DNA from 2 places in the Vreelandella lionensis genome. Region 1 is predicted to be linked to the other one. Evidence: predicted binding sites of a transcription regulator. Region 1 holds the regulator's gene; the other holds the start of a gene.

Evidence for each region. The regulator sigma-54, encoded in region 1, starts transcription at its own class of promoters, with help from an activator protein. The targets are predictions, from matches to a motif close to TGGCACNNNNNTTGCTNT.
Region 2: a site for sigma-54 is predicted at 2,162-2,179, ahead of glnA (glutamate--ammonia ligase). Genes of this name have one in related genera too.

What each region holds. Positions count from the first base shown of each region.
Region 1 is NZ_JBITWC010000022.1:59,234-63,593, reverse strand. Features, by position in the region: gene rapZ (RNase adapter RapZ) at 1-279, opposite strand, end outside; gene ptsN (PTS IIA-like nitrogen regulatory protein PtsN) at 345-812, opposite strand; gene hpf (ribosome hibernation-promoting factor, HPF/YfiA family) at 817-1,125, opposite strand; gene ACIGG6_RS13975 (RNA polymerase factor sigma-54) at 1,223-2,638, opposite strand; gene lptB (LPS export ABC transporter ATP-binding protein) at 2,744-3,502, opposite strand; gene lptA (lipopolysaccharide transport periplasmic protein LptA) at 3,514-4,017, opposite strand; gene lptC (LPS export ABC transporter periplasmic protein LptC) at 4,026-4,360, opposite strand, start outside.
Region 2 is NZ_JBITWC010000008.1:6,676-11,035, forward strand. Features, by position in the region: gene ACIGG6_RS06345 (DUF4124 domain-containing protein) at 1-392, opposite strand, end outside; gene glnA (glutamate--ammonia ligase) at 512-1,918, opposite strand; gene ACIGG6_RS06355 (glycosyltransferase family A protein) at 2,474-3,097, shown strand; gene ACIGG6_RS06360 (acyltransferase family protein) at 3,151-4,176, opposite strand; gene ACIGG6_RS06365 (alpha/beta hydrolase) at 4,279-4,360, shown strand, end outside.

The sequences.
Region 1 (4,360 bases):
GCGCGCATCCGTGGTCAGATAGATGACCTGAAAACGAATTTCTCGCTGGCGTAGTTCTTCCAGTAAAGCTGGGAGGCGTTCAAGCGCCGTAGGAAGGTTGCGCGCGTCAATGCTCACTGCTAAGTGAGTGCGCTCGCCTTGCTCACGTAGTTCATCAACTAATGAGCCCAGCAGCATGGCGGGTAAATTGTCGATAGCGTAGTAGCCAAGATCCTCTAGCGCTTGTAAGGCGATAGATTTACCGGACCCTGAACGGCCGCTAATGATCACCAGTTGCATAGCGTCTCTCTTGGCTTGCATAGGAGGAAATTATCGCTGCGTGCAGTGGCCACCGCCCATAAAGCCTAGGCGGCTTGTTCGCGAATCTTGGCGGTAATAAGTGCTAAGAGTTCGCGCTGACTATCGGCTTTACGCAACTGCTGACGCGTATGGGCGTCGTTCATAATAGTAGCCACTTGGCCAAGCAGTGCTAGGTGGGTGTCATCTGCCTCTTCTGGTACCAGCAGCACAAACACAAGATCCACCGGGTCGCCATCAATGGCGTCGAAGTCTACTGGCTCAGCAAGCTTTAAAAAGCCAGCAATGGGTGCGCTACAGTGAGGACTGCGAGCGTGGGGGATGGCAACCCCGTTGCCTATCCCCGTACTGCCTAGTCGCTCGCGGCCAATGAGGCGGCTAAACACCTCTTGGCTATCTAGGCTGGGTGTATTTTGGGCGATAAAGGTGCTGAAAAACTCCAGCACCCGTTTTTTGCTGCCCCCGGGAACGTCATAAAGCACGCGCTCCGGGGGGAGGATGGTTTCCAACGTCATTGAGTTAACGCACACCAGCGCCCTGGGCGCGAGCTTGTGCTTTTTCCTTATGTTTAACGAGTTGACGATCGATTTTGTCTGCTAGCGCATCAATAGCGGCATACATGTCGTTATCAAGCGCTTCGGCGTGAAGGTCTGCACCGGCAGCGTGCAGTGTGCAGGCTGCTTGCTGGCGCTCCTTCTCAACAGATAAGGTCACTTGCACCGTGGTAATGTTGTCGTAATGGCGTTCAACGCGTTCCAGCTTTTCGTTAACGTAGTCACGCAAGGCGTCAGTCAGTTCAACGTGATGACCAGTGATGTTTACTTGCATTGACGTGCTCCTTATCCATCGGACTGTACTTCGATTGTAACCCTTTTTACGCTATTGCAAAGCCCTTGCGTTGAGTTTGTTCATACGTACCGTTTAACTAGCGTAAACGACGGCGCTCACTTGACGAGGGAATGCCCATTGACTCCCGGTATTTTGCGACAGTACGCCGTGCAACGCTAATGCCCCCCTCTTCAAGTAGAGTCACCAAGCGGCTATCGGAGAGCGGTTTTCCTGAGGGTTCATCCTGAATCAGCTTTTTGATGCGGGCACGAATGGCTGTGCTGGAGTGGCTGTCGCCGCCGTCTTGGCCGCTTACCTGGCTTGAGAAGAAGTACTTAAGCTCGAAAACGCCCCGCGGCGTGTGAATAAATTTCTGCGTGGTCACACGGGATATGGTGGATTCGTGCATCTCTACCGCTTCAGCAATATCCGCTAAAATCAGCGGTTTCATTGCTTCTTCGCCATGCTCCAGAAAGCCAATTTGGCGTGCAATAATTTCACGCCCAACTCGTAGCAGCGTGTCATTGCGACTCGATAAGCTTTTGATCAGCCAGCGGGCTTCTTGGAGGTGCTCTTTGAGGAACTGGTTGTCTTGGCTTTTGTCTGCGCGTTTGATCAAGCTGGCGTAGTCGGGCTGTATACGCAAGCGTGGTAGTGCTTCTGGATTGAGCTCTAAATGCCAGCCTTCATTGTCATGCCGAACGACTAGGTCGGGGGTGATGTAGCTGTCGTCGGTAACGCCATAGGTGCTCCCAGGGCGTGGGTCAAGGCTGCGAATTAAACGGATGACATCGTCAAGCTGCTCGTCATCAAGGCTTAAACGGCGCTTGAGAAGCCGCATATCGTCTTTGCCTAATGCTTCCAAAAACTGGCGAACCAGCCGTTTGGCGGGCATTAGCAGCGGGGTGTCCTCGGGTAGTGAGGCGAGTTGCAGCATCAGGCATTCACGCAGGTCTCGGGCAAAGACGCCGGTGGGCTCAAATTGCTGCAAGCGCAGCAGGGTATTTTCCACTTCCCGCTGGCTTAAGCTGTCATGGCCTTGGGCTTTTAATCCTTCCCGAATGTCATTAAGCGGCTGGGTGAGATAGCCGTTGGCATCCAGCGCATCAATCAGGCTTTCCGCGATGGCGTATTCTCGCGGGCTAAAGTCTGTCATGGCCAGTTGCCATAGCAGGTGGCCATGTAGGCTTTGTCCAGCGGCTTGGCGCTCGAAGTCGGGGCCTTCACTGCTGCCACCCAGGCTGCCTATGTCTTGATAGGTATCTGACCAGTCACTGTCGACGGAGAGTTCGTTGGGGATGCTCTCGGACCACTCAGCCTCTTGAGGCTCACTGACAGCCTGCTCGCCAAACTCATCTTCTTGCTCAAGCATGGGATTGGCATCTAGCGCTTGCTGAATTTCTTGACGAAGGTCCAGCGTCGATAGCTGAAGCAGGGCGATAGCCTGCTGCAGCTGAGGTGTCATGGTCAGCTGTGTGCCGATACGCAATTGGAGAGAAGCTTTCATGACCATCTGAGAACCACTCGTTAATCAGAAAGCTCCACCCTAGAGCGAGTTATGGCTTGGTGCAAGTGCAATAAGCATGCCACTAAAAGAAATGCTTCTGCAGGTCACTGTTTAAAGGCGGAAATCGGCGCCTAAATAGACATCTCGAACCTTCTGGTTGTTGAGGATTTCCTGGGCGTTTCCACTGGCAATGATGTGACCGTCGCCAACAATGTAGGCAATATCACAAATATCCAGCGTTTCACGAACGTTATGGTCGGTGATCAATACACCAATGTGGCGTTTCTTTAACGCTCGAATGATAGTTTTAATTTCCCCAACGGAAATCGGGTCAACCCCGGCAAAAGGTTCATCCAGCAGGATAAAGGCCGGTTCGGTGGCCAAAGAGCGGGCGATTTCAACACGGCGGCGTTCGCCCCCAGAAAGACTCATGCCTAAGTTGTCGCGTATATGAGTGATGTGAAAATCTTCAAGTAGTAACTCAAGTTGTGCTTCCCGGGCGCTTCGATCAAGCTCTTTGCGTGTCTCTAAAATGGCCATAATGTTGTCGGCCACGGAGAGCTTGCGGAAGATGGAAGCTTCCTGGGGTAGGTAACCAATCCCTGCCATGGCGCGTTCATGCATAGGAGCATGAGTGAGGTCAAGGTCGTCAATGCCTACTTTGCCCGCATCCGATTTGACCAACCCCACAATCATATAAAACGAGGTGGTTTTACCTGCACCATTAGGGCCAAGTAGCCCAACCACGCTACCTTGAGTGATTTCCAGATTAATATCTTTAACCACACGGCGGCGCTTATAGCTCTTCGCTAAATGATGGGCGTAGAGCGTTTTTACTGGTGTGGGTTCTGGGGATGTTGATGCTGCCACGTGGCCACTTCCTATTGTTCGGGCTGAAGGGTCATACGAATACGCTGATTTTCACTGCCGCTAACGTCAGAGCGTGCTTGTACTACTTCTTGATCGATAAAGTACTCTAAACGTCCACCTTGGAAGTGATCTCCTTGCTGGGTCAGCTCAGCTTGGTCAATCAGCTCAACCCGGCGTTCGGAAACGTGATAAATAATCCGACGCGCCCAGCCTTCTATAGGGGTTTCTTGGTCTTCAATTTGGTTACGCAAGTAAGCACGCTCGCCCGTAGCGATGGCGCGAGACAACTCGCCAGCATCGTTACGCTGAATTTCGACACGCTCGCCGCGTAGCTGCATATTGCCTTGGCGAATGTCAACGTTACCGGTGTACACGGCTGTCCCTGCTCGTTGGTCAAGGTCTAACCGGTCGGCCTCCACATGAATAGGCGCTTGGTTTTGTGCCGCTACAGGCAGTGCAATCGTGACAAGCGGCACGGCTAGGGCAAAAAGTGCAGTGCGGATTAGAGCATTCATCGCGACTCCTAAGGGGAACGGGTGGCCGGCGGATGAACGCCGCGCACGTTGTTGGTTAAACGGACTTGGCTGTCATCCAGCCATACATCCATTCGAGAGGCTTCCATACGCTGAGGGGGCTGCTGCAACACTACGTGGGTGTCGCTCCAGGCATGCCGGGTGGTCCCGTCGTAGTTTAATAGTTCGGTATCAAGCTGCCACCCCTCTTCAGGCGCTAGTAGCCGCGCGGAGCCTGCCAATGTTAATGCTTGGGTTTCGGTATTGAGGGTGCCAGTGTTCGCCGTGGCGAGCCACTCACGTTGTTCGCTATCAAACAGCGTGGCACGGGGTGACAGCACGTCAG
Region 2 (4,360 bases), on a different contig from region 1:
AGCTCGCCATTCACGAGCAGTTGAATTTGGTGGTCGTCGCGTAGCGGCGGCGAAACCGCCACTTCAACCGGCGTCATATTATTTCGCAGCGAGGCCCCCGCCACTGGGTTAGCAATCGCAAAGCGGTCATAGGGCATAAACGGTTGGCCAGGATTCCCCTTCGCGCGGGGAGACGGAGAAGCAGGCCGAGCAGCGGTAGGCACGCTTGGCAGCGGGGCCAGCGTGATCGCTTTACCACCACGCTCTGGGTTGTCAGTAAACGTCACGTTGCCCTGCGCATCCACCACGCGATACACCGTTTGAGCCTGCGCAGCGCTTACCCACAGGCCCAGCAGCAGCGCAGCCCCTGTGGACAAACCACTTTTTTGACGCAAACGCCATCTACTGATCATTACTTTCTCACCCTTATGTTGCTCCAACAAAAAACCCCGCCGAGGCGGGGTTTTTCAGGCTAATCACACCGCAAGGGTGATGTTAGCACTCTTGTTAAAACGGTGTTTAGCAACCGTTCTTAGCAAGAGTAGTACATGTCGAACTCGATCGGGTGAGTGGTCATGCGAATGCGCTCCACTTCTTCCATCTTCAGCTCGATGTAAGCATCGATCATTTCATCAGTAAATACGCCGCCTTCGGTCAGGAACGCACGGTCAGCATCGAGTGCTTCCAGTGCTTGGTCCAGGCTGTTGGCAACGGTCGGTACGGACTTGCCTTCTTCCGGCGGCAGGTCGTACAGGTTCTTGTCCATGGCATCGCCAGGGTGGATCTTGTTCTTGATACCGTCGATACCCGCCATCAGCATCGCTGAAAACGCCAGGTAGGGGTTAGCAGTCGGATCAGGGAAGCGAGTCTCTACACGCTTGCCTTTCGGGCTAGCGGTGTAAGGAATACGGATAGAAGCAGAACGGTTACGGGCACTGTAGGCCAGCATGACCGGTGCTTCGAAGCCCGGTACCAGACGCTTGTACGAGTTGGTAGAAGCGTTGGTGAAGGCGTTCAGAGCACGAGCGTGCTTGATAACACCACCGATGTAGTACAGTGCCATTTCAGACAGGCCCGCATACTCGTCACCGGCGAACTGGTTTTGGCCATCTTTCCAGAACGACTGGTGTACGTGCATACCAGAACCGTTGTCGCCTACCAGCGGCTTCGGCATGAAGGTAGCGGTTTTGCCGTAAGCGTGCGCCACGTTGTGGATCACGTACTTCATTTCCTGAACTTCGTCAGCTTTCTTCACCAGCGTGTTGAATTTAACGCCGATTTCGTTCTGACCCGCGTTGGCAACTTCGTGGTGGTGAACTTCCACAGTCTGGCCAATCGCTTCCAGGGTGTTACACATTGCGCCACGGATATCGTGGAAGCTATCGACCGGAGGAACCGGGAAGTAGCCGCCTTTCACGCGCGGACGGTGACCCAGGTTGCCGCCTTCTACTTTGTTGTCAGTTGCCCAAGCGCCTTCATCAGACGTGATTTTGTACATAGAGCCCTGGATATCGGACTTCCAGTGCACTTCGTCAAAGATGAAGAATTCCGGCTCTGGGCCGAAGAAGGCGGTGTCGCCCAGACCGGTAGACTGCAGGTAAGCTTCTGCACGCTTAGCGATAGAGCGCGGGTCGCGATCATAGCCCTGCATGGTAGCAGGCTCGATGATGTCGCAACGCAGGATCAGGGTAGCGTCTTCGGTGAAGGGGTCCAGGAAGCCGGTGCCGTCTTCCGGACGCAGGATCATGTCGGATTCATTAATGCCTTTCCAGCCTTCAATAGAAGAGCCGTCAAACATTTGGCCGTTTTCAAAAAACTCTTCATTCACGTCGCGTGCCGGTACGGTGACGTGCTGCTCTTTACCGCGCGTGTCGGTGAAACGCAGATCTACCCACTTAACATCATGTTCTTCGATTAGCGCGAGAGTCTTGGCTGACATAGTGTCCTCCGGTATGAGCGTGGCTTAAAGCTTGTAACTGTAAGCTATCGATAAAAGTGTTATTCAACAAATCGTTCAACACGCAGCTGCATGTGGCGCGTTTGTCTTTTTTGTTCGCTTAACGTTTGCCTGACGATGGATAACAAAACGCCCAGCGATCATTTCAGACCGGCTATCGTTGTAGCATGCCGAGAGGCTTCTGCATACGATCTAATAGCTGGTGACAAAACTATCTACAATGTATAAGCACAGAGCATGCCAACTCTGCACCATTATGGCATCAAAAATTTATAATGCTTTGTTTTTAAAATACAAAAACCTATGAAGAGATGCCTCTTCATGTAGCAAAGGCCTTTTGGTTGCGCACAAAAGCGCCATTATTTTTTTATTGGCGCACCATAAAAGCTCATAAAAAGGTATCAGTGCACCAAGTTGGTTCAAAAAACCCAGCGCCTAGCGAGCTACCATCAGAAAACTTTATCTTGCTACGCAAATAAACCAACATCTACAATAAATTACATTCAGACAGGTTTCATAACAAAGGAAGCCGCTTACATGAGTACGGTTTGCTTTATCGTTGACGCAACAGTGACAGGAGCCTTGCTACCGCGACACCTACGTTCCATCCGAGAGTCGGGCCTTGCAGAGCATGTGGTGCCAATTATTGTGACGTGCAATCAGGTAGATGAGCGGCTATCGTCCATTGAGCAGCGCTACCATGTGCACTGCTTAATCACGCCCTCGCAAACGCTAGGCGCACGGATCAACCGGGCAGCCTATGTGAGCCAAGCGGAATGGGTGATGATTGCGCTGGATAAACAGCCCCTGGCAGCACAGCTGTGGTACCTACTCTACCCACAGCTACACACCCTAGCGCTAGACGCGCTCTTGATTAGCGCTACCACTCCTCGATTATCTGAACGCCTGCTGCAGCGCTTTTTTGGTGCGTCCACAGCGGTGCCGCCCTACGTCGCCATTCGCCGAACATGGTTTGAGCGCTTAGGCGGGTTTGACCCCGAGCTTGAAGCGCCAGCACTGCAGGACTTCTTACAGCGCCTGTACGCTTGCCCAACGCGATTAAAAACCATCAGCGGTGAAGCCTTAGGCCTTGCGCGGGGTTCGCCAACTAGACGCGGCACCCACTACCCCTCTTCCCGCTTGCCGCCCCCCTCCTCCTAAGCACGCCCGCTTTATCCTGATAACGATTTTCGCCCGCGCTATTTCTCGGCCGTTTATACCTTCAGCCGTTTGCCAAAAAGCATTGCCCCCAGGGTAGTGGTATTCACCGCTTTATTCAGCAGTACCGACCCCACGCTACCTATCAATATCAGCAGCAAACCATACGCAACCACGGGCAGCGTGGCAGGGCCCACCAGCACATCGGTGATGACAAAAAACATCGGGTGTGCCAGATAAACCCCAAAGGAGTAGGCATTGATATAGCGCACCCACCCCGGCGCTTTACGGCCTTTCAAGCCACGCATAAGCGCCAGTGTGAACAACACAAAAAAGGGAATGACCCACACTTCCTTAGAAGAGAAGGCCAGCCAGTGGGCAAAGGTCGCCAGCACGATCAAGCCGACGAACAGCGCAAGCCAGCGTGGTTGGGAAAGGGTTTGTAGCCAAACAGGGCGCTCATTCAATGTTGCTGAAGGCGTTAACGGGTAGTAGCGCACCAGCACCAGCGCTAAGAAAAACAGATACACCCAGCCAAGCGGCGCAACCCACAGCAAATAGCCGGGGGGTTCAATCTCAAACCAGTAGGCAAAGCCCCAATACGCCATACTCACCACACAAGCCAACCACAGCCACGGCACGGGGTGAATACGCCACAGCTGCCAACGGGTAAACGCCCAGTAGGCCGCATAAAACTGCATGGCAATAATCAAAAAATAGCCATGCCAACCCGCGTAGATAAAATAGGCCTTTGCGTTTTCCCAAAAGCCCACAGCGTTATCACTTCCAGCTAAGCGCCACCACTCGGCGGTAGAGTAGATCAACCCGTAGGCCAAATAAGGCAGCATGACGTACTTAACGCGTTGAAGCAGAAAGCCGGGCGGCACCTGCTTATCGTAACGGACAGCAAACACAAACACCGAGATAAACAGAAACACCGGTGTACCCAGCACCAGTGGAATACGCATCAGGTCGGTCGCCACGTTATCTACCCGCTGGTTAATATGATCTAACCAGTGAAACAAAAAAACGGCCACACAGCCGTATGCACGCAGCCAGTAAATCTCCTCGACTTTCTGCATTTACCCTCCCGCCAAGTCACCGCTGCTAAGCTCATGTGAATGAACATCCCGGCTTACAGCGTTGTCCGACCTCTTAAACGTTCGTAAATTCCTGGAGGCTATGTGCTTAAAAAACCGAAAATAGCGCGCGGCACACGCTGGGCAGGATATGTATGTAGCTTATTTGGTTGGCTAGCGCTGAGTA